4 regions of the Streptomyces sp. HP-A2021 genome follow, and region 1 is predicted to be linked to each of the others. Evidence: riboswitches for the same ligand, from Rfam matches in the RefSeq annotation. Region 1 holds a riboswitch; each other region holds the start of a gene.

Region 1 (5,867 bases):
GTTGAGCCGTTCCTCCTTGCGTGCCGCCTGGTCCTGGAGGTCCTTCAGCCGCCGTCCGGCAGCCTCGGCCTGCTCCTTCGCGCCGTTGTACTTCTCGGTGGCGACCTCCGCTTCCTGGTACAGCTCGTCCACCTTGGCCTTGACCTGGCCGGGGGTGAGCTCGGGTTCGGCGTGTCCGGTGCCGTCGAAGCCCGTCGCGGTCGCCGCGCCCGCGAGGGCGATCGTGGCGGCCGTACGGGCCGTGTTGCCGCTCGCGGAGCGCCGGCGGGGCTTGCGGTGCGCTGCCACCTGGGGGCCACGTCCTTTCCTGCGACCGCCGACGGGTGTGTACGGCCGCCAGGGGGAGCGGACGGGCGGCGCGCGTCCGGCGGCGGCCCGCACAGGGGAAGCGGACCGCCGCCGGACCTTTCGGCGGTGGTGTCCGACTGCCGCCCCTGGCCCGGGCGGCGGTGGGGAGCCGGGCACCTGGTGGAGGACGCTAAACCTCGCCGCGGCGGCCCGGTGGCGGGTGCGCGGAAGTGTCCCGAGAGGACCGGCGGTGACCGTATGCGACCGAGATCTCGTCTCAGCGCCGTCGACTTAACTCAGCGTGATGACCGATGCGCCGAATCACGGGCGCGGGGCGGCGGACGGGTGCTATGGGGCGCATATATGCAACCGACGGGCCGGTGCGGGCGGCTGTGGAGCCCCTCATTAGGCTCCGGCCTCATGGACGTACTCATCCACCTCTTCGTCGGCCTCCACATCATCGGCATCGCGTCCCTCCTGGGCGGCTTCCTCACCCAGATGAAGGCGATGGGCGAGGGCACCGCCCGCTACACCCCGGCGATGCTGCACGGCGCGCTGACGATGCTGGTCACCGGTGTGATCCTGGTCGGCCTCAACCAGGCCGACGACCAGTCCGTGAACAACATCAAGATCGGCGTGAAGCTGGCCCTGCTGATCGTGATCCTCGGCCTGGTCTATGTGAAGCGGGACGACGAGAAGGTGGACAAGGGCCTGTTCGGCCTGGTCGGGGCGCTGACCACGGCGAACGTCTTCATCGCCGTGCTCTGGACCTGACCCGGCCGGGCACGACGCAGGCCCGGGCCGAGGTGACCGCCCAGGCGGTGACCACGAGCCACGCGGCCACCGAGACCCACAGCAGTACCTCCCCGAGGCCGTCGAGCCAGGAGACGTCGAGGGCGGCGGCGACGGCCAGTGCCGCCGTCGCCGTCTTGGCCCAGGTGAACACGGTCGCCCAGCGGCGGATGTCGGTGCGGGGCCGGGGCCGTAGGAACTCGGCGGCGAGCAGGACGGCGCAGCAGACCAGTGTGACCACGAGCAGCACGACGGTCACATGGCGCAGGACGCCGCGGTCGTCGACGTTCCACAGGTACAGGTGCGCGCTGTCGGAGCTGATCAGCCGCGCCCCGGCAAGCGCCGAGAGCGCGAGCGCCCCGGCCACGAGCCATTGGTCACCGCGTCCCTCGTCCACCTGCCGCACATCGAAACGGGCCAGGGCGAGGACGTACAGCACGAGCCCCAGCCAGAACAGCACCAGCGCCGCGTGGGCGAGCCAGGCGGCCGACTCGGCAGCGGCGAGCGTGGCGCCGAGCACGGCGAGCCCCTGCGTGGCCATGCAGCGCGCGAACACCGTCCCGGGCCTGCGCCGCTCCCCGCCCTGCGCGGGGAGGGCCAGCGACACGGGCCAGAGCAGTACGGCCAGCACCAGCAGGGCCGCGGCCAGAGCCTGCGAGCCGGCCGCCGAGAAGCCGGTGCCCAGGACGGCCGTCGCCGCCACGGTGGTGAGGGCGGCCGGCGCCACGGTGTCCACAAGACCCGGCACCCCCGCCTGCGCCCGCCACCTCGTGCCGGCCGGCAGCAGCCGCAGGGTGAAGTCCGCGGCGAACATCAGCCAGGCCGCGCAGGCCAGGCCGAGGGCGATGCGGGAGAGGACGCCGTACCCCGCCAGATCCAGGCCGACCGACAGGGTGCCGGTCGTCAGCACGGCGGCACTGGCGGACGGCGCGCGCTGCGCCCACCAGTCGGTGGAGGGGGAGGGGGAGGGGCCGGGCATGGGGCCGATGCTAGGAGGCGCCGCGCGCGATGTGAGCGGGGCACGCGCGCGGGGCGCCTCAAAAACGCGCGAGCGCCCTCACGCGCGCGTGCCCTCAGTGACCCGCCTGCCGTGACTACGGCCCTCAGGCCGGCCGCACCACGCTGTGGATCGCCGACTCGCCGTCGTAGTAGATCGACTCCTCGCGCACGTAGGTGCCGGGCTTCGGGGCGTGGATCATCATGCCGTTGCCGATGTAGATGCCGACGTGGGTGACGTCGTCGTAGAAGAAGACCAGGTCACCGGGCTGGGCGTCGGCCAGCGGGACCGTGGTGCCGGCGTTGACCTGGTCGTAGGTCGTGCGCGGCAGGGTGACGCCCGCGGCCTTCCAGGCGGCCTGGGTGAGGCCGGAGCAGTCGTAGGAACCGGGGCCGACGGCGCCCCAGACGTACGGCTTGCCGATCTGGGCGCGGGCGAAGGCGAGCGCCTTCTCGGCCTTGGTGGCGTACGAGGAGTCGGCCGGGGCCGTCGAGGTGGACGAGCCGGAGCCCGCCGACGAGGAGCCGCTGTCCTGCTGCTGGGCGGTCTGCTCCTGCTCCTGCGCCTGTTGCTGCGCGGCCTGCTGCCGGGCCAGCTCGGCGGCCTTGCGGGCGGCCTCCTGCTGCTTCTCCCGCTCGATCGCCGCGAGCCGCGCCTTCTCCTCGGCGGTCAGCTTCGACAGCAGGTCGCGCGCGTCGGCGAGCTTCCGCTGGACGGTGGCCTTGGCCGTCTTCAGGTCGCCCTGGGTCTCGGTGAGCGTCTGGAGGCTCTCGGTGGCCTCCTGGCGCTTCTTCATCGTCTCGGACTGCTGGGTGACGTAGTCGTCGACCGCGACCTTCTGACGGCCGGTCATCCGGTCCATCAGCTGGGTCTGGTCGAAGTAGTCCTGCGGGGTGTCCGCGAGCAGGAACGTCGCCGTGTCCGGGGCGGAGGCGCCGGTGCGGTACTGGGCGGCGGCGAAGGAACCGAGTTCCTCCCGTGCCTCGTTGAGCTTCTGGGTGCGCTTGGCGACGTCGTCGAGGAGGGTGTCGACGCGCTTGCGCTGCTTGGTGGTCTTCTCCTTGGCCGAGTTGTACTTTTCGGTCGCCGACTCGGCCTGGCGGTACAGGTCGTCGACCTTCTTCTCGACTTCCTCGAGACTCGGCTTGTCGTCGGCCTCGGGGGCGGCGTTGGCCGACTGGGACAGCAGGGCGACGGACGTGAGGGCCGCCGTTGCAAGGGCGGGGGTCCGTATGCCTGCGACGCGCGTACCAGCGGGACGCGACTTGCGGTGCGACGCCAAGGGAGGCGACTCCTTCCGTGCTCCGCCTACCGGGTTAGCTGTCGGGTTCGGGCGGGTACATCGGAAGGGTTGCCCTACGGCCGTCTCCGCGGAGGGAGTCGGGCCGATTCACCCCAGAGTTCTCGGTTGGGTCCCCGGCTCCGGCTGCCGCTGCGGCACACCGGACTCGGCGGAGGCCGCGCGGCCCGGCGACGTTCGCCGGTGGGGGTCGTGCGGCCTGCCCGCACGGTAGCCAACTCGTGTGGCCCTTGTGAAGGTTGATGGGTGATATGCCCGATACATTTTCGTGACCTTATCCCGGAGCGTCGCCGAGAGTGACCGGTCGAGGGGGGTTGGTCACGAGTCGTCCATAATCGTGACGTCCGTAGCGGGCTGTGATCATGCGGGGATACAGGGTGACGAGGGGGTCCTTTCGGCGATGTTCTCAGGGCGGCGGCGGGCTGTCAGTGGGGCGCCCTAGACTCGGAGAGCGATGAGCAGCCTCTTTGACGACAGCTTCCTGGCGGACCTCCAGGCCCAGCGGGGCCCCGCGGACGAGCCCCCGCCGCCACCCGAGGACGATCACGTACCGGAGCCGGTTCCGGACGATCTGTTCGGCGGGAAGTTCGACGTGCCCCCGGACCGGGACGCCTACTACCGCGACGGCGCCCCGCGCCCGGTGGTGGACACCGCCGCCCTCCTGGAGGGGCTGAACGACAACCAGCGCGCCGCCGTCGTGCACTCCGGCTCCCCGCTGCTCATCGTGGCCGGCGCCGGCTCCGGCAAGACCCGTGTGCTCACCCACCGCATCGCCCACCTGCTCGCCGAGCGGGACGTACACCCGGGCCAGATCCTCGCGATCACCTTCACCAACAAGGCCGCGGGCGAGATGAAGGAGCGCGTCGAGCAGCTCGTCGGCCCGCGGGCCAACGCGATGTGGGTGATGACCTTCCACAGTGCGTGCGTGCGCATCCTGCGGCGCGAGAGCAAGAAGCTCGGCTTCACGTCCTCCTTCTCGATCTATGACGCCGCCGACTCCAAGCGCCTGATGGCCCTGGTCTGCCGTGACCTGGACCTCGACCCCAAGCGCTTCCCGCCGAAGTCCTTCAGCGCCAAGATCAGCAACCTGAAGAACGAGCTGATCGACGAGGAGGACTTCGCCGCCCAGGCCACGGACGGCTTCGAGAAGACCCTCGCCCAGGCCTACGCGATGTACCAGTCGCGGCTGCGCGAGGCGAACGCCCTCGACTTCGACGACCTGATCATGACGACGGTCAACCTGCTGCGCGCCTTCCCGGACGTCGCCGAGCACTACCGCCGCCGCTTCCGCCACGTGCTGGTCGACGAGTACCAGGACACCAACCACGCCCAGTACGCCCTCGTCCGGGAGCTCGTCGGCACCTCCGAGCACCCCGTCGACGTACCGCCCGAGGCCGAGGTCCCGCCCGCCGAGCTGTGCGTGGTGGGTGACGCCGACCAGTCGATCTACGCCTTCCGCGGCGCGACGATCCGCAACATCCTCCAGTTCGAGGAGGACTACCCGGACGCGACGACGATCCTGCTGGAGCAGAACTACCGCTCCACCCAGACGATCCTCAGCGCGGCCAACGCGGTCATCGAGCGCAACGAGTCCCGCCGTCCCAAGAACCTGTGGACCAACGCGGGCGCGGGCGCCACGATCACCGGGTACGTCGCCGACACCGAGCACGACGAGGCGCAGTTCGTCGCCGACGAGATAGACCGCCTCACGGACGCCGGCAAGGCCAAGGCCGGCGACGTCGCCGTGTTCTACCGCACCAACGCCCAGTCCCGTGTCTTCGAAGAGGTCTTCATCCGCGTCGGCCTGCCCTACAAGGTCGTCGGCGGCGTCCGCTTCTACGAGCGCAAGGAGGTCCGGGACGTCCTGGCCTACCTGCGCGTGCTGGCCAACCCGGAGGACTCGGTGCCGCTGCGCCGGATCCTCAACGTCCCCAAGCGGGGCATCGGCGACCGCGCCGAGGCGATGATCGACGCCCTCGCCCAGCGGGAGAAGATCAGCTTCCCGCAGGCGCTCAAGCGCGTCGACGAGGCGTACGGCATGGCCGCGCGCTCCACCAACGCCGTCAAGCGGTTCAACACGCTGATGGAGGACCTCCGTACGATCGTCGAGTCCGGCGCCGGACCGGCCACCGTGCTGGAGGCCGTCCTGGAACGCACCGGGTACCTCGCCGAGTTGCAGGCCTCCACCGACCCGCAGGACGAGACCCGGATCGAGAACCTCCAGGAACTCGCCGCCGTCGCCATGGAGTTCGAGCAGGAGCGCGGCGAGGAGGAGCGGGGCACCCTGTCCGACTTCCTCGAGCAGGTCGCGCTGGTCGCCGACTCCGACCAGATCCCCGACGAGGAGGACGGCGACGGCGTCATCACGCTGATGACCCTGCACACCGCCAAGGGCCTGGAGTTCCCGGTCGTCTTCCTGACCGGCATGGAGGACGGCGTCTTCCCGCACATGCGCGCCCTCGGCCAGACCAAGGAGCTGGAGGAGGAGCG
Region 2 (5,867 bases), 2.3 Mb from region 1:
CGACATCTCCGAGGAGCAGCAGCGGGCGCTCGCCGAGCGGGCCGCCGCCATGGGCGTCGAGCTGTTCGTGGTCGACGACGGCTGGTTCGGGGCGCGCACCAGCGACCGGGCCGGGCTCGGTGACTGGACCCCCAATCCCGACCGCTTCCCGGGCGGCCTCAAGCCGCTCGCCGAGCACGTGCACGGCCTCGGTATGCAGTTCGGGATCTGGGTCGAGCCGGAGATGGTCAACCCGGACAGCGACCTGTACCGCGCGCATCCGGACTGGGTGCAGCATCAACCGGGACGAAAGCGGACGGAGTTCCGCAATCAGCTCGTACTGAACCTGGCTCGTGAGGACGTCCAGGAGTACCTCTGGGAGCAGCTCGACGGGCTCCTCTCCAGCGCGCCGATCGACTACGTCAAGTGGGATTTCAACCGCTGCTTCACCGACGCCGGCTGGCCGGACGACCCCTACCCGCAGCGGCTGTGGATCGACCACGTGCACGCCCTGTACGGCCTGCTGGACCGGCTGCGGGCCGCCCACCCCGGGGTGGCCTTCGAGTCCTGCTCGGGCGGCGGCGGCCGGATCGACCTCGGTGTGCTCGGCCGCACGGACCAGGTGTGGACCTCGGACAACACCGACCCCCTCGACCGGCTCGCCATCCAGCACGGCTTCAGCCAGATCCATCCGGCCCGCGTCATGGCGGCCTGGGTCACCGACAGCCCGAACGCCATGCTCAACCAGCGGGCCAGCTCCCTGCGGTTCCGGTTCGTCAGCGCCATGGCCGGAGTGCTCGGGGTCGGCGGCGACCTCACGAAGTGGACGGAGCGGGAACTCGCCGAGGCGCGGGACTGGGTGGAGCTCTACAAGGAGATCCGGCCCGTGGTGCAGCGCGGCGACCTGTACCGGCTGCGCCCGCCGGAGGGCGGTCTGAGTGCAGTGCAGTATGCCCTCGGCGACGAGATTGTCGTCCTCGCCTGGCTCCAGGCGCAGCGCTACGGCGAGCCCGTTCCGGCGCTCCGGCTGCGGGGTCTTGACCCCTCGGCATCGTACAAATGCCTCGAAACGGGCGAAGTTCATCGAGGCGCCGTGCTGCTCCACCACGGGTTGCGGGTCGGTCTGCGCGGGGATCTGGACGCCACCGTCGTCCGGCTTCAGCGCAAGTAGCCGTTCTGTCCGAATAGGGAGTGCTTCGGTTATTTAGGCATAACGTGCCCCGACCGTAAAGGAGATGAGGTCGGGGTGCGTGAGCATCGTCATATTCGTGACGATGTGTTGTTGCCATGTGCACGTAATTCTGGCGTCAATCAGGGGTATTGCGGAATGCGGGAGATCGGTAATCCACGCTCCGTGACGGAAAAATTGTCGACGCGTCAAGAAAAACGCCGTCACGGGCAACCGCAAGCTTGTCCCTTTGCGTCCTGGTCGCTTACGTTCCACACCCATCCGGACGGACGCCTAATCCTGCCGCCGCCCGGAGCCCGCACACACTGACCCGACGTACGGCAGGAGCGGGGGACCCACAGGTAAGACGCCTGTTCCGGTTCCCGGAACGGCTTGGGGTTAAGCCACGCTTCGGCGTGGCCGGGCATCTCCAGTCCGAACCCGACAGCTCACCTCGCAGGCGACGGAGAGGAATTCGCCATGCCCGCGAAGGGTAAGCACCGCCGCCCGAAGTCCCAGCGTTTCACCCGCTCCATCGCCGTCGCCGGAACCGGCGGGGCCGCTCTCGCCCTTCCGCTCATGGGGGCCGCCGGCGCCCACGCCGCCACCCCGCAGTCGGCTCCGGAAAAGGCCGTCCAGTCCGCTCCGGCCGCCGAGAAGAAGGCCGCCGAAAAGGCCACGGGCGCCCGCTCGTACACCGTGCGGGCCGGTGACTATCTCGCGAAGATCGCCGACGAGCAGAACGTCGACGGCGGCTGGAAGAAGCTCTACTCGGACAACCGTGACGCCGTCGGCGACGACCCGTCGCTGATCCACCCGGGCCTGAAGCTGTCGATCGGCAAGAAGGCGGCGAGCGCCCCGAAGGCCTCTGCCCCGTCCGCGCCGAAGGCCTCGGCCCCGAAGCCGTCCGCCGCCGAGTCGGCCCCGAAGGCGGAGACCGCCGCCAAGCCGGCCGCCGCCAAGCCCGCCGCCGAGAGCAACTCCAGTGGTTTCACCCTCCCCGTGGCCGGTGCCACCGTCGGCACCCCGTACCACATGTCCGGCAGCATGTGGTCCAGCGGTTACCACACCGGTGTCGACTTCGTCGTTCCGACCGGTACCTCGCTCAAGGCCGTCGGCGCGGGCACGGTCGTCTCCGCCGGCTGGGGCGGCGCCTACGGCAACCAGGTCGTCATCAAGCTCGCCGACGGCTACTACGCCCAGTACGCCCACCTGTCCCAGCTCTCCGTCTCGGCCGGCCAGACCGTGACGGCCGGGCAGCAGGTCGGACTGTCGGGCGCCACCGGCAACGTGACCGGACCGCACCTGCACTTCGAGATCCGCACCACGCCTGACTACGGCTCGGACGTGGACCCGGTCGCCTTCCTGCGCTCGCACGGCGTCTCCGTCGGCTGACCGACCGCACACCCACCTGCCTGACACGCGACCGAAGGCCGGACCCCGATCCCCGGGTCCGGCCTTCGGTGTGTGCCGGCGCCGACAGGCCCAAGGGATCGACAGCGGGCGGCAGTTGGGACAGAGTGATCCCGACCGGAGTGCAAGCGCTTTCTGGAGCTTTCCAGACGGATCCCCGAGGAGCTGTGTCCCGTGCCGACCACCCGCAGAGCGCTGGGAGCCCTGGCCGCCGGAGCCGCCCTGGCGGCGCTCGCCCCGACGGCGACGGCGGCGAGCGTGAACGCCGCGTCGCGTCAGCGCCGCCTCATCGCCCGCGACGACTTCTGCCACGGCCTCGGCCAGTGGGCGACCGAGCTCCAGGACGGCGGGACGGTCACCGCCTCTCGTGGCGTCCTTGAGATCGACGTACCGAGCGGCGCGACCGTCTGGTTCAGGCGGCGGCTAGAAGGCCCGTACGTGCTCGAGTACACCGCCACGCCCGTGTCCGAGGGCGGGGTCAACGACCGGGTCTCGGACCTCAACAACTTCTGGAACGCGACCGACGTCCGCTCCCCGGGCGATCTCTTCGCCACACCGCGTGCCGGGGCCCTGGCGGAGTACGACCACCTGACGACGTACTACGCCGGTTTCGGTGCCAACTACAACACCACGACCCGGCTGCGGCGGTATGTCGGTGAGCCCGGAGTCCGGCCCCTGATCTACGACTACACCGAACCGCTGCTGGTGCCGGGTGAGCCGAACAGGGTGCGGGTCGTCTCCGACGGTTCGACGGTGCGGTGGTGGAACAACGGGAGGCTCGTGTTCGACTACAGCGACCCCGAGCCGTACACAAGTGGGCACTTCGGCTTCCGGACCGTGTGGAGTCACTTCCGGATCACGGGGTTCCGGGTGTGGCGACTGACCCCGCAACATCGCTGACGGGTGACCTATTCCGGAGTTGGCTAACACTTTAGGAGTGGCTTATCTCACCGCCCGTCAACCCTTTCCTACGGTCGCGTAAGTCACATTCGAAGGTGAATCATGTGCGGCTGTGGCAGACGATTCGAAGAGTGACAGCAGAGCAGTGATCGGGTCGTACGTGGCGGTGGGGGACAGCTTCACCGAGGGCGTCGGTGATCCCGGCCCCGACGGGGCGTTCGTCGGCTGGGCCGACCGGTTCGCCGTCCTGCTCGCCGACCGCCGGCCCGAAGGCGACTTCCAGTACACGAACCTCGCCGTGCGTGGGAAGCTCCTCGACCAGATCGTGGCGGACCAGGTTCCGCGGGCTGTCGAAATGGCCCCGGACCTCGTCTCGTTCTGCGCCGGGGGCAACGACATCCTCCGGCCGGGTACCGACCCGGACGAGGTGGCCGAGCGCTTCGAGCGGGCCCTCGTGCGGCTCACCGCCGTGGCCGGCACGGTGATGGTGACGACTGGGTTCGACACCCGGGGGATGCCCGTGCTCAAGCACCTGCGGGGCAAGATCGCGACGTACAACGGGCATGTCCGGGCCATCGCCGACCGGTACGACTGCCCGGTGCTCGACCTGTGGTCCCTGCGCAGTGTCCAGGACCGCAGGGCCTGGGACGCCGACCGGCTGCACCTGTCGCCCGAGGGGCACACGCGGGTGGCGCTCCGCGCGGGGCAGGTGCTCGGGCTGGAGGTTCCGGCGGACCCCGAGCAGCCGTGGCCGCCGCTGCCGGCGCGGGGGCCGCTCGAGGTTCGGCGGGACGATGTGCACTGGGCGCGGGAGTTTCTGGTGCCGTGGATCGGGCGGCGGCTGCGCGGGGAGTCGTCGGGGGATCATGTGACGGCGAAGGGGGCGCTGTCGCCGGAGGACATCAGGATGCGGATCGCTTCGGTGGCGTGAGGGCATCGGGTGCGGTGACTGCGCCCTGCGTGGGGGTGCGCGTAGCGCATACGCGGTGGTGGTGGGTCGGGGCCGCGCCGGGGGGTGTCCGTCCTCGGGACGGCGCGATGGGGTTGCGTACCGACTGACTCCCCGTTGACGCGCCAACCGCTGCGGGCGGACACCCCCCGACACGTCCCCTCCCGTGCGTGCGCGAGTGCGGGCGCGTCTCGGCTGCTCCTCGGCCCACTGCGTTCTGGCTCAGTCCGTCGACGCGGCCTGCTCGGTCCGACTGCCGCCGAACACCTCCTTGACGAGCCTCTGTGTCGCCTTCTGGAACGGCTCGGCCAGGGACATCGCTGCGTCGTCCACGTAGTTCAGCGCGGCGGTCAGGGTCTTGCTGCCGTCGGGCGTGCTGTACATCAGCGCCGCGTGGCCGGTGATGCCGCCGTTGTGGGTGATGATCGTGCCGCCGTCGTCCGTGTTCTGGACGAACACCCCCAGGCCGTAACCCGCCTTGGGATGCGGCGTGCACATCTCGGCCAGCAGCGGGGCCGGCAGGAGCTTGCCGCCCAGGAGCGCGGAGATGAACGTGTGCAGGTCCTGGGTGGTCGAGATCATGTCACCGCCGCCGGAGATCCAGGAGGGGTTCTGGCGGGTGACGTCCACCGTCTTCTGCCGGCCGTCCTCCTCGTACCGGTAGTAGGCGTGGGCATGCGGCGCGGGGACCTCCTGCTGGGTGTACGGCGCCACGGTGCCCGACAGTCCGAGCGGCCCCAGGATCCGCCGCTGCACCTCATCGGCCAGCGGGCAGCCGGCGACCTTCTCGATCAACAGCTTGGCCAGCACGTAGTTGGTGTTGGAGTAACTCCAGTCCGTCCCCGGCTCGAAACGCGCAGGCTTGGACAACGCCAGCCGTACCAGCTCTTCCGGCCGGTAGGTCTTGAACCGGTTGTCCACCCACTCCTTGCCCGAGACGGGGATGCCCGGTGCGAACGTCCCGTCGTCGTAGAACTCGCCGGTGAAGTTGAACACCCCGCTGGTGTGCTGGAGCACCATCCGGACCGTGATGCGCCGGTCCAGCCCGAACTCGGGCAGGTAGTCGTCCGCCGGTGTGTCCAGCCCGATCCTGCCCTCGGCCACGAGTTGCAGCACCAAGGTCGCGATGAAGGTCTTGGTGTTGCTGCCGATCCGGCAGTGTCCGTCGACCGGCGGCTCGGCGCTCTCGCCCAGCTCGCGTACGCCGGCGCTGCCGGCCCACTCGCCTCGCTCGTCGTGCACGCGCAACTGCACCCCGGTGAAGCCGGAATCGACGATCTCCTGAATGGCCTTCTGCAACTCCGGGCGGTCCGTCATCGTGCTCTCCTTCGGCTCGTTGTTTCGACAGATGGAAAGCTACGTTGCGTTCTCGACTTCGGCAATATCGTCGTTGCGTGCGAATGCTGTCGACGCAGGTAAAAGCTTGGAAATCGTTGCAATGGAACTGGAAGCAATGCA
Region 3 (5,867 bases), 2.0 Mb from region 1:
TCAGCTCCTCGATCTCGTCACGACGCCGGATGTAGTCCTCGTGCGCCGCCCGGTACGCCGCCGCCAGCTCCGGGTCCGAGGCCAGCCGCTCGGTCATCTCCTTCATCACGCCGTTCGCCTCCAGCGTGCCGATCGCCGAGTTCGCCTTCGGGCACGTCAGGTAGTACAGCGTGGGGAACGGCGTCCCGTCCGGCAGCCGCGGGGCCGTCTCGACGACGTCGGGCTGCCCGCACGGGCACCGGTGCGCGATCGCGCGCAGGCCGCGCGGGGGCCGGCCGAGCTGCTGCTTGAATGCCTCGACGTCCGCGTCGGTGGGCTCGGTGCGCGGGGTGGTCGGCGGGGGCGTTTCCATGACTGTGTTCAGGCTGTCTTTCTGGGTTCAGGTCACTGGCTGGGGTCCGGGTTCACTGGTCGGAGGCGTCGGCCTTGTCGACCCCGTCCCAGACGTTCGAGTACCAGGGGCGGTCGGCCGCCCCGAGGTCGGCGTGCGACTGCTTCGCCGCGTGCGGATCGACGACGATGAACCCCGTCTCCCCCGGCATGACGTAGTGCAACCGCTGCCGGATCTGCTGCTCCGCGTACGCGTCGTCCTGCCAGCGCGCCTTCTGGTCGCGCAGCCGTTCGACGCGCTGCCGGGCCTGCTGCTGTTCGCGCTGGAGATCGTCGATCTCGGCGCGCTGCGAGACGTACTCCCGCATCGGGTAGGCCAGGGCCACGATCAGCGAGCACATCACCAGGGCGAGCAGCGCGGCCCGGCCGGTCAGCCGGGAGCGGCGCGCCTGGCGCTTGGTCTGGGAGCGGTAGACCCGGGCCGCGGTCTGCTCACCGAGCAACCGGATCCTGGTCGCGGTGGAGAACCGGTCCCGGTCCTTCACGGCCATGTCTGTCCGCCTCCCGCTCCACCGTCATACGCGCGTACGTCCCCGGACACGGTACGGGACCGAGTACGGGGACGTACGTACGACGCTGCTACTTACGGGTCGGGTCAGCCCTTGAAGCGCGGGAACGCGCTGCGGCCGGCGTACACCGCGGCGTCGTCGAGGATCTCCTCGATGCGCAGCAGCTGGTTGTACTTGGCGACGCGCTCGGAGCGGGCCGGGGCGCCGGTCTTGATCTGGCCGCAGTTGGTGGCGACGGCCAGGTCGGCGATGGTGACGTCCTCGGTCTCGCCGGAGCGGTGGGACATCATGCACTTGAAGCCGTTGCGCTGGGCCAGCTCGACGGCGTCCAGGGTCTCGGTCAGCGAGCCGATCTGGTTCACCTTCACCAGCAGCGCGTTGGCCGCGCCCTCCTCGATGCCGCGGGCCAGGCGCTCGGGGTTGGTGACGAACAGGTCGTCGCCGACGAGCTGGACCTTGTCACCGAGCTTGGCGGTGATGGTCTTCCAGCCCTCCCAGTCGTCCTCGAACAGCGGGTCCTCGATGGAGACGAGCGGGTACGCGTCGACGAGCTCCGCGTAGTACTCGGTCATCTCGGCCGCCGAGCGCTCCTTGCCCTCGAAGGTGTAGACGCCGTCCTTGTAGAACTCGGACGCGGCGACGTCGAGCGCGAGGGCGATCTGCTCGCCGGGGGTGTAGCCGGCCTCGTTGATCGCCTCCAGGATGAGGTCGAGGGCCTCGCGGTTGGAGCCGAGGTTCGGGGCGAAGCCGCCCTCGTCGCCGAGGCCGGTGGCCAGGCCCTTCGACTTCAGGACCTTCTTCAGCGTGTGGTAGACCTCGGCGCCCCAGCGCAGGGCCTCGGAGAAGGACTCCGCGCCGATGGGGGCGATCATGAACTCCTGGATGTCCACGTTGGAGTCGGCGTGCGAGCCGCCGTTCAGGATGTTCATCATCGGCACCGGCAGCAGGTGCGCGTTCGGGCCGCCCAGGTAGCGGAACAGCGGCAGGTCGCTGGCCTCGGAGGCGGCGTGGGCGACGGCGAGGGAGACGCCGAGGATGGCGTTGGCGCCGAGGGAGCCCTTGTTGTCGGTGGCGTCCAGGTCGAACATGGCCTGGTCGATCAGGCGCTGCTCGGTGGCGTCGTAGCCGACGAGCTCCGGGCCGATCTGCTCGATGACCGCGAGGACGGCCTTCTCCACACCCTTGCCGAGGTAGCGGTTCGAGTCGCCGTCGCGCAGCTCGATGGCCTCGAAGGCGCCCGTGGAGGCGCCGGACGGGACGGCGGCACGACCGGTGCTGCCGTCGTCGAGGCCGACCTCGACCTCGACCGTGGGGTTGCCTCGGGAGTCCAGGATTTCCCGGGCTACGACGACGTCGATGGACGGCACGAGCATCTCCTTCTTCATGTGACGCGGGTACGCGGGCCGCGTGGACCCGGCGAGGCGCGGGCCGCGGTGGCTCGCGACATGAGCCTAACCGGCTCCGGGCGATCGGCCACCGGGTCGCCCACCCCATGGACAGAACCGAGAGTAAATTGTTTCCGAACGGAACAAAGCCGGATCGCAAAGACCGGCAGAAAAAACCCCGCCCCGGTGCGCACGGGGGATGACGCACCGGGGCGGGGAGCCCGTGGGGACGGGGTGGGCCGCTGCTTACTTCAGGTGCAGCTGCTGGCCCGGGTAGATCAGGTTGGCGTCCGTGACGATGTCCTTGTTCAGCTCGAACAGCTTCTCCCAGCCGCCCTCGACCTTCTTCTCGGTCGCGATCGAGCTGAGGGTGTCCCCCTTGACGACCTTGTACTCACCGTCGCCCTTCTTGACCTTCTTGCCGGTCGGGGTGGTGACGGTCTTCTGGGTCTGGGCCGGGCGCTCGTCGGAGCGGGAGGCCGGCTGCTGCTCGGTCTGGCGGGTCTCGGTGGAGCCGCTGCTCTGCTCGGAGCCGCCGCTGTAGCCGGCGCTCGACAGGCCCTTGCCGCAGACCGGCCAGGCACCCTTGCCCTGGCTCGCGAGGACCTTTTCGGCGATCTCGATCTGCTGCTCCTTGGTGGCCTGGTCGGCGGTGGAGGCGTACTTGGTGCCGCCGTAGCCGGACCAGGTGGAGGCGGAGAACTGCAGACCGCCGTAGTAGCCGTTGCCGGTGTTGATGGACCAGTTGCCGCCGGACTCGCACTGGGCGACGGCGTCCCACTCGGAGGCGGTGGCGGCGGAGGCGTTGCCGGCCGCCATCAGCGGGGCGGCGACGGCGGCACCGGTGACACCGGCGATGGCGATGACCCGAGAGGCCTTGGACGGACGGCGGTGCGTGCCCTTGCCGGAAAACAGCATGGAGAGATCCCCTCACCGACGCCTGCGAGGTGAGCTGTCGGGTTCGGGCCGGTTGAGTTGCCCGGCCGCGTCCCTCCCGGGACACGGCTTCACCCCAAGCCCTTCCGGCACAACCGGCCGGTCGGGCACTTACCTTGGGTCCCCCGCTCCTGCCTACGGCGCTTGACGCGACGACTGTTCCCGTGCGGCCGCTGGCAGGATTCGGCGTTGCGGCAGCCGGGGCTCGCGGTGGCGAGCGGTCATGACCGTAGACATGCGATCCGCGGAATTTCAAAGACGATCAGGGCTTCTGAGATCTATCTCTCACCGCACCGATAAGGGACATTAGGCGCGAACGGTGACGTGAACTCGCACGGTTTCGGGGTGACTTCCGCCCCCGTTTCCGTACTGCCCCACCGGCTACTCCTCGTCCGCTTCGCCCTCTACCGTGAGCTTCTGACCGGGGCGGATGAGGTTCGGGTCGGTGCCGACGGCCGTCTCGTTCCCGACATAGAGGGCGTGCCATCCGCCGCTGAGGTCGAGGGAGTTCGCGATGGACCAGAGAGTGTCGCCGGGGCGGACGGTGTAGGAGCCGTCCGTCGCCTCCCGGGAGGCTTCGCCGTCGCGCGAGGCGTGCCGTCCGGTGGACCCGGACGTACGGCCGTCCTCAGTCTTGGTGTCCTCGTCCGCGCTGGGGCCGCGGTGGCGGCCGGAGGCGGTGCCGGTTTCGGTTTCGGCGGGTGCCGAAGAGCCGTCGTCCTGCTGAGAGTTGTCGGGCTTGTCACTCTCGGGGGCGGGCGACGGGTCCTGCGTCGAGGAGTCGACAGAATCGGATGACTTGTCGGACTTGGCGGTTTCATCCTCCGGAGTCGATTGTCCGTCAGAGGACGACTCGGTGGAGTCGAGCAGTCCGGGCGAGTCCGTCGGCGCGGACGAGTCGGACGAGCTGGACGAGTCGGACGTGTCCGAGCTCTTGTCCTGCTCGAGGCCGGAGAGCAGCCCGCAGGTGCGCCACGCGCCGACCCCCTGGTCGGCGAGGATTCTCTCGGCCACGGCTATCTGCTGGGAGCGGCTGGCCAGGTCGGCGCTCGGGGCGTAGTCGAGGCCGCCGTGGTTCTCCCAGTCCTCCTGGGACAACTGGAGGCCGCCGAAGTACCCGTTGCCGCTGTTCTGGCTCCAGGCGCCGCCGGTCTCGCAGTCCGCGACCCGGTCCCAGGTCGTGCCGTCGGCCGCGCTGGCGCCGGAGGCCCCGAGGAGCGGGATCGCGATGGCGGAGCCGGTCACCCCGGCCGCGACGAGGAGAGCCGGAGCCTGGCGGGGGCGACGGTGCCGACCGTTCCCGGAGAGCATACGGAGACCTTTCGCGAGACAGCAGTGACCGGCGCGGCGCAGGGTCCCCCCCGGGCCGCGCTGATGATGGGTGAACGTATCGGCAGACGATCACTTGTCACAAGTTCATGCCGCGCAGATCACGTGAAGATCACAGGTCTGATGTTTCGTCACTTCATGCCGCTGAGAACTCCACCGGCAGCGTGCGCAGCCCGCGCATGATGAGGCCGCCGCGCCATCTCAGCTCCGCCGGATCCGCCGCCAGCCGCAGGTCCGGGAGACGGGTGAGGAGCGTGGCGAGCGCGGTCTGGCCCTCCAGGCGGGCGAGCGGGGCGCCGAGGCAGTAGTGGATGCCGTGGCCGTAGCCGAGGTGCTGGTTGTCCCGGCGGGCGAGGTCGAGCACGTCCGGATCGGCGAACCGCTCCGGATCCCGGTCGGCGGCGGCCAGGACGACGAGGACCGGGTCGCCGGGCGCGATGTGCTGCCCTCCGATGGTGAGGGGCTGGGTGGCGAACCGCCAGGTGGCGAGTTCGACCGGGCCGTCGTAGCGCAGGAGCTCCTCGACGCCGGTCTCCAGGAGGCCGGTCTCCCCGGCGGCGAGGGACGTCTGGAGGCGTGCGCGCTGCTCGGGGTGGGTGAGCAGGGCGTAGGTGCCGTTGCCGATCAGGTTCACGGTGGTCTCGAAACCGGCGAACAGCAGGATGAAGGCCATGGCCGCGGCCTCGTTCTCGGTGAGGTGCTCACCGTGGTCGGAGGCGCGGATGAGGCCGGAGATGAGGTCCTCGCCGGGGGCGGGCTCGTCGGGCAGCGCCTCCCGCTTGCGGTGGATGAGGTCGGCGAGGTAGCCGCGCATCTTCTTCACGGACCGCGCCACTCCGCCCCGGGGCCCGCCCTGGTGACGGATCATCATCCCCGCCCAGTCGCGGAAGTCGTCCTGGTCCTCGCGGGGGACGCCGAGCAGGTCGCAGATGGCGTAGATGGGGAGCGGGAAGGCGAACTCATGGATGAGGTCGGCGGACCCCTTGTGCGCGAACCCGTCGATGAGCCCGTCGGTGAGCTCCTGCACCCGCGGCGCGAACTCGGCGACCCGGCGGGGCGTGAACGCCTTGGAGACGAGCCGCCGCAGCCGGGTGTGGTCCGGCGGGTCGATGTTGAGCAGATGCGTCATCAGCTCGGCCTTGCGCTCCCCGGGGATCCCGGTCTTGCCCTTGGCGTGCGCGGGCTCGTCGTGATGCGCCGGGTTCTTGGAGAGCCGGTGGTCGGCGAGCGCCTGCTTGGCATCGGCGTACCGCGTGACCAGCCAGGCGTCCACACCGCTGGGCAGCTTGGTGCGGTGCACGGGGGCGTGCTCGCGGAG
Region 4 (5,867 bases), 220 kb from region 1:
CGACCGGGCCCTGGGTGATCAGACGGCCCTGCGTCATCACGGCCGCGTGCGTGCAGACCTGCTCGATCTCGTCGAGCAGGTGGGAGGAGAGGAAGACGGTCGTGCCGTCCGAGGCCAGCTCCCGTATCAGGGTGCGGATCTCGCGCATGCCCTGCGGGTCGAGGCCGTTGGTCGGCTCGTCGAGCACGAGCATCCGGCGCGGCTGGAGCAGCGCGGCCGCGAGGCCCAGGCGCTGTTTCATGCCCAGCGAGTACGCCTTGGCCTTCTTGCCCGCGGCGGCCGTCAGGCCCACCCGGTCCAGCGCGGCGGCGACCCGGGCCTTGCGGGTGCGCGGATCGGCGGCCGGATCGGCGGAGTCGTACCGGATGAGGTTGTCGCGGCCGGAGAGGAAGCCGTACAGGGCGGGGCCCTCGATGAGGGCGCCGACGTGCGGCAGCACGGCGCGGGTGGCCCGGGGCATGGGCTGCCCGAGCACCGTCGCCGTGCCGGAGGTGGGCTCGATGAGGCCCATCAGCATGCGGATGGTGGTGGTCTTGCCGGAGCCGTTGGGGCCGAGGAAGCCGAAGACGCTGCCCGCCGGGACGGTCAGGTCGAGGCCGTCGACGGCGAGCTGTCCGCCGCGGTAGCGCTTGGTGAGCGCGCGGGTGTCGATGACCGGGTCCCCGGCCTGATCGCCCCGCTGCTCCGGCTCCGTGGCGGACGGTTCGCCCATCGGCTTCCTCGTTCTCTCGACAGGACTTACTTCCCGGCGTCGGCCGCCTTGACGAGCGCGTCCTTGGTGACGGCGCCCACGTAGACCTTGCCGTCGTCGGTGATCAGGGCGTTGATCAGCCGGGTCGAGAAGACCGTGCCCGAGCCGAACTTGCCGGTGACCTTGTCGCCGAGCGAGTCGATGAAGCCGCCGAACTCGCCGCCGGCCTTGCCCGAGGGCATGCCCTCGCCGCCGGTGTCGAAGGTGGCTATGGAACTCCAGCCCTCGCCGATGGTCTTCATGCCGTCGAGGCCCTTGCCGTGGTCCTCACCGGCCTTGGGGGCGTGCTCGCGCGCCCGGCCCTTGTCGAAGCCCTTGCCGAAGTCCTTCTCGGAGCCCTTGCCGAACTCCTTGGCGGCGTCCTTCTCCTCGGTGACCTTCGCGCCCTTGGGCGGGGTGAAGTCGAAGGTCGACGCGGCCGGCTGGGCGAAGCTGACCTGGGTGAAGCCCGCGTCGACGACGGCCGCGCCGCCGCTCGCCGGGGTCAGCGTGAACTTCAGCGGCATGCCGGTCTTCGCATCCACCGCCACGGTGACCGCGCCGACGGTCGAGCCGGACTGCTTGGGCTTGATGACCAGCTTGTAGGCGTCCCGGCCGGCGACCTGGGCGGTGCCGTCCACGGTCACGGAGGTCGTGTCGTCGGTGGCCTTCAGGGCCTCCTCGGCGAAGTCCTTCGGCGTGGCCGGCGGCTGCTGGTCCTTCCCGCGCTCCGGGCTTTCGGAGGCGGTGCCGTGGTAGACCTCGTTCGACTTGCTGTCGTAGCCCCAGACGTCCTTGCCGTTGTGGACGATGCTGTACTCGGCGGCGTTCTCCAGCAGCGACAGCTTCTGCTTGTCCGGGCCGTCGGCCGCGACGCGCAGGGTGTGCGTGCCGGAGGCCAGTTCCGTGAGCTTGGCCGTCGGGTCGGCGGAGGAGCCGCCCTCGCCCTGGCCCGCGGCACCGGACATCAGGCTGCTCTCCAGCCCGCCGAGGTCCGGCAGGCCGAGGTCCGTGCTGATCTTCACGGTGCCGGACAGCTGCTGGACGTCCGACTTGGCGATCTTCTCGATGAGCTGCTGTGCAGTGATCTTCGGGAGGTCGGGGTCACCGGAGTCGGCGAGTGCGGGGACCAGCCCGATCGTCGCGGCCGCCACCCCCACCACCGTGACCGGGACGATGTACCGCGCGGCTTTGCGCCGCCCGGAGCGCTGCTCGTCGACCTCCCCGGCGGTCGTGCTGTCGTCGGATGCGTACGGTGCCATGTGTGCCCTACCTCCGTGATCGGCGGCGGCTGTCCGTGTCGTGCACGCACTCGTCCCTGAGCCGCCATTCTCACCCGAACTGGTGAGGAGTGGTGATTTCCGTGGTGACTATCTGACCAAATCGGCCGGCGAGATACGTCAGACCCCGGGCTCAACTCCACGTACTGCTCCGGTATGACACGAGAGGGCTGCTTCTCCCCCGACCCGTAGGGGTCGTGGGGGAAAAGGGCGCTAGCCGGCCCGGTGCACCACGGCGTCGGACAGCTCCACCAGCGCCGTCTTCGCGGCGCACTCGGGCAGCGGGGCCAGCGCCGAGCGGGCGTCCTGGGCGTAGCGGACGGTGTCCCGCCGGGCCTGTTCCAGCGCCGGGTGGGCCCGCAGCAGGCGCAGGGCCTCGGCGTGCCGGTCGTCGTCGGTGAGGTCGGAGTCCAGCAGCTCGCACAGGGCGATGTCGTCCGCGAGCCCGAGCCGGGCCGCGCGCTCGCGCAGCCGCAGCACCGGCAGCGTGGGGATGCCCTCGCGCAGGTCGGTGCCGGGGGTCTTGCCGGACTCGTGGGAGTCGGAGGCGATGTCCAGGACGTCGTCCGCGAGCTGGAAGGCGACGCCGAGCCGCTCGCCGTACTGGGTCAGCACGTCCACGACCGTCTCGTCGGCGCCGGACATCATCGCGCCGAACCGGCACGACACCGCCACCAGCGAGCCGGTCTTGCCGCCCAGCACGTCCAGGTAGTGCTCGACCGGGTCGCGGCCGTCCTGCGGTCCGGCCGTCTCCAGGATCTGCCCGGTCACCAGCCGCTCGAACGCCTCGGCCTGCACCCGCACCGCCTCCGGGCCGAGGTCGGCCAGGATGTGCGAGGCGCGGGCGAAGAGGAAGTCACCGGTGAGGACCGCGACGGAGTTGCCCCAGCGGGCGTTCGCGCTCGCCACCCCGCGCCGCACGGCGGCCTCGTCCATCACGTCGTCGTGGTACAGCGTGGCGAGGTGGGTCAGCTCCACGACGACGGCCGACGGCACGATCCCGGGCGCGTACCGGTCGCCGAACTGGGCGGCGAGCATCACGAGCAGCGGACGGAACCGCTTGCCGCCGGCCCGGACCAGGTGCTGGGCGGCCTCCGTGATGAAGGGCACCTCACTCTTGGTGGCCTCGAGCAAGCCTTCCTCGACAGCCGCCAATCCGGCCTGGACATCGGCTTCCAGAGCCTGGTCCCGCACGCTCAGCCCGAACGGCCCGACGTCGGTCACGAGGGGTCTCCTGTCTGCTGGTGTCTGCCGGTGATTACGCGGTTTGTCGATAGGTCGCTGCCATCACTCGAGTCAGCGTATCCGGTCACGTTTCGATCACCACCAGCGCCCAGGGTTACAGGCCGGGTGGTATCCGATCACGACCGCTATGTTTTCGATCAGCTCATAAGAGTAGACATTTATCGACTTACCACGCGATAGCGAGCTATGCACGATTTGCGGTGTTGGATAAGCGAATTCCCCTTGGTGCAAATTGCCCCACGGACTTGTGATCAGTGAGTTGAATCACGTTATCCCCTGCGACATCCCACTCCGGCACCGACCCGTACCTCCTTCCGCCGCACGCAAGTTGAGCCTTGGCTTCAGCAAAGGATCAAGTGCCTCATACGCCCCTGACCAAGGTCAACCGCTCGATATGTGACTCCGGTGCTTGTTCCCGACATGTGCTCTCGCATACGTTCCGGGCCTGTCCGGCGGACGCCGAATCCTGCCACCGCCCGGACACCCCACGAACCCACTCACTCACGCAGGGCAGGAGCGGGGGACCCAGGTAAGTCGCCGGTCCGCGCAGCGGAACGGCTCGGGGTGAAGCCGCGTACGGCACACAGCGCCGTAGGCGGCCGGGCACCTCCCGGCCCGAACCCGACAGCTCACCTCGCAGGCGCCGGAGAGGAACATCGCCATGCCCCGAGGCAAGCACCGTCGCCCCAGAAGCAGTCAGCTCACCCGTCGTGTCGTAGCCGCCGGCACCGGCGGAGCGGCACTCACCCTCCCGCTGCTCGGCGCGACGCAGGCCAGCGCCGCCCAGCCGGCTCAGAGCGCACCCACCACCGTCGCGCAGTCCGTGCCGCAGGCGGCCAAGACCGCCAAGTCCGTCACGTACACCGTCACCAAGGGCGACTCGCTCGCCCGCATCGCGGACAAGTTCGACGTGTCGGGCGGCTGGAAGCAGCTGTACAAGGACAACCGCGCCGCCGTCGGCGACGACCCGAAGCTGATCCACCCGGGTCTGAAGCTGAAGGTGAAGACGGCCAAGGCGGACGCCGCGAAGAAGACGGCGACCAAGTCCTCCGCCCCCGCCAAGCCGGCCGGCGGCGTCGCCCAGGCCACCCAGGCCTCCGCGAAGACCTACGCGAACAACCTGGACGGCTGGATCCGCGAGGCGCTGGACGTCATGGCGCAGAAGGGGATTCCGGGTTCGTACGACGGCATCTACCGCAACATCATGCGGGAGTCGTCCGGCAACCCCCTGGCGATCAACAACTGGGACTCGAACGCCGCCCAGGGCACCCCGTCCAAGGGTCTGCTCCAGGTCATCGACCCGACCTTCGCCGCCTACCACGTGCCCGGCACCTCCTTCGACCCGTACGACCCGGTCGCCAACATCACGGCGGCCTGCAACTACGCGGCGGCCCGCTACGGCTCGATCGACAACGTCAACGGCCCGTACTGAGCCGTCCCGCCCAGCAGTCGTTCGAGGACGACGGCGATGCCGTCGTCCTCGTTCGACAGGGTGATCTCGTCGGCCACGGCCTTGAGTTCGGGATGGGCGTTGGCCATGGCGACGCCGTGGGCGGCCCAGTCGAACATCGGGATGTCGTTGGGCATGTCCCCGAAGGCGACGGTGTCCGCCGGCCGAAGGCCCAGGTGCTCGGCGGCCAGCGCCAGGCCCGTCGCCTTGGTGACGCCGCACGGCTGGAGCTCGACCGTGCCGGGCCCCGACATCGTCACCGTCGCCAGTGAACCGACCACCGAGCGGGCCGTCGCCGCCAACTCGTCGTCGCTCAGGCAGGGGTGGCGCAGCAGCACCTTGCTGATGGGCTCGCCCCACAGGTCGTCGCGCCGGTCGACCCGCACCGCCGGCAGGGTCGGGTGCGGCATGAGATAGCCCGGCTCGATGAGCGTGAGCCCGTCGACCCCGTCCTGGTCGACCGCGGCGTACACCTGCCCGACCTCGGCCTCGATCTTGCCGAGGGCGGTCTCCGCCAGCTCCCGGTCCAGGGTGATGGACCACAGCAGCCGGTCCGCGCCGGCGTCGTACACCTGCGCGCCCTGCCCGCACACCGCGAGCCCCGTACAGCCGAGGTCGTCCAGGAGCGGCCGCACTCTCGGCGCCGGCCGGCCCGTCACCACGAGGTGCTGGGCACCGGCGTCCGCCACCCGCGCGAGCGCGGCGAGGGACCGGTCGGACAGGGTGTCGTCGCCGCGCAGCAGCGTCCCGTCCAGGTCGGTGGCGATGAGTGAATATGCGATGGGTGCGGCCATGATCAGAGAATACGGACAGTGCGCCCTTTCGTTTCATCCCGCGGCGGACACCGATTGCCCGGTTGAAGGCCTCTGCACCAGTTGGCAACAACATGGTCCGCTACCTACCGTCGAGGCCGTCTCGGGCGGTACCTTCCAAGTGTCCAGGGGGGACTTGATCGGGGGGTCGGGTTGAGCAGTGGGCGTGTTCGTGTGGGTGTGCCCGGGGAGCTCGGCGAGGGGGAGAAGGAGCGCTGGCGCGCGCTGCGCGCGGCGTCGGAGACACCGCGCAACCCCTTCATGGAACCGGAGTTCACCGAAGCCGTCGGGCTGGTGAGGCCACAGGCGCGGGTCGCGGTGGTGTACGAAGGGCTGGAGCCGGCCGGCTT

Evidence for each region. A riboswitch is a leader RNA that binds a small molecule or an ion and turns the genes downstream of it on or off. The one in region 1 is predicted to bind cyclic di-AMP.
Region 2: another riboswitch for cyclic di-AMP. It lies ahead of MQE23_RS07095 (LysM peptidoglycan-binding domain-containing M23 family metallopeptidase); the one in region 1 lies ahead of MQE23_RS17400 (C40 family peptidase).
Region 3: another riboswitch for cyclic di-AMP. It lies ahead of MQE23_RS26505 (transglycosylase family protein); the one in region 1 lies ahead of MQE23_RS17400 (C40 family peptidase).
Region 4: another riboswitch for cyclic di-AMP. It lies ahead of MQE23_RS18485 (LysM peptidoglycan-binding domain-containing protein); the one in region 1 lies ahead of MQE23_RS17400 (C40 family peptidase).

Annotation. Positions count from the first base shown of each region.
Region 1 is NZ_CP094344.1:3,868,151-3,874,017, reverse strand. Features, by position in the region: gene MQE23_RS17415 (C40 family peptidase) at 1-288, opposite strand, end outside; gene MQE23_RS17410 (hypothetical protein) at 709-1,062, shown strand; gene MQE23_RS17405 (hypothetical protein) at 1,040-2,059, opposite strand; gene MQE23_RS17400 (C40 family peptidase) at 2,184-3,359, opposite strand; cyclic di-AMP (ydaO/yuaA leader) riboswitch at 3,368-3,541, opposite strand; gene pcrA (DNA helicase PcrA) at 3,832-5,867, shown strand, end outside.
Region 2 is NZ_CP094344.1:1,559,926-1,565,792, reverse strand. Features, by position in the region: gene MQE23_RS07100 (alpha-galactosidase) at 1-1,150, shown strand, start outside; cyclic di-AMP (ydaO/yuaA leader) riboswitch at 1,462-1,623, shown strand; gene MQE23_RS07095 (LysM peptidoglycan-binding domain-containing M23 family metallopeptidase) at 1,628-2,542, shown strand; gene MQE23_RS07090 (DUF6250 domain-containing protein) at 2,735-3,460, shown strand; gene MQE23_RS07085 (SGNH/GDSL hydrolase family protein) at 3,606-4,391, shown strand; gene MQE23_RS07080 (serine hydrolase domain-containing protein) at 4,632-5,726, opposite strand.
Region 3 is NZ_CP094344.1:5,831,803-5,837,669, reverse strand. Features, by position in the region: gene MQE23_RS26520 (DUF501 domain-containing protein) at 1-352, opposite strand, end outside; gene MQE23_RS26515 (septum formation initiator family protein) at 405-881, opposite strand; gene eno (phosphopyruvate hydratase) at 986-2,266, opposite strand; gene MQE23_RS26505 (transglycosylase family protein) at 2,531-3,202, opposite strand; cyclic di-AMP (ydaO/yuaA leader) riboswitch at 3,207-3,373, opposite strand; gene MQE23_RS26500 (transglycosylase family protein) at 3,602-4,531, opposite strand; gene MQE23_RS26495 (cytochrome P450) at 4,686-5,867, opposite strand, start outside.
Region 4 is NZ_CP094344.1:4,087,720-4,093,586, forward strand. Features, by position in the region: gene MQE23_RS18470 (ABC transporter ATP-binding protein) at 1-712, opposite strand, end outside; gene MQE23_RS18475 (outer membrane lipoprotein carrier protein LolA) at 739-1,992, opposite strand; gene MQE23_RS18480 (polyprenyl synthetase family protein) at 2,224-3,234, opposite strand; cyclic di-AMP (ydaO/yuaA leader) riboswitch at 3,740-3,913, shown strand; gene MQE23_RS18485 (LysM peptidoglycan-binding domain-containing protein) at 3,917-4,687, shown strand; gene MQE23_RS18490 (Cof-type HAD-IIB family hydrolase) at 4,651-5,499, opposite strand; gene MQE23_RS18495 (GNAT family N-acetyltransferase) at 5,692-5,867, shown strand, end outside.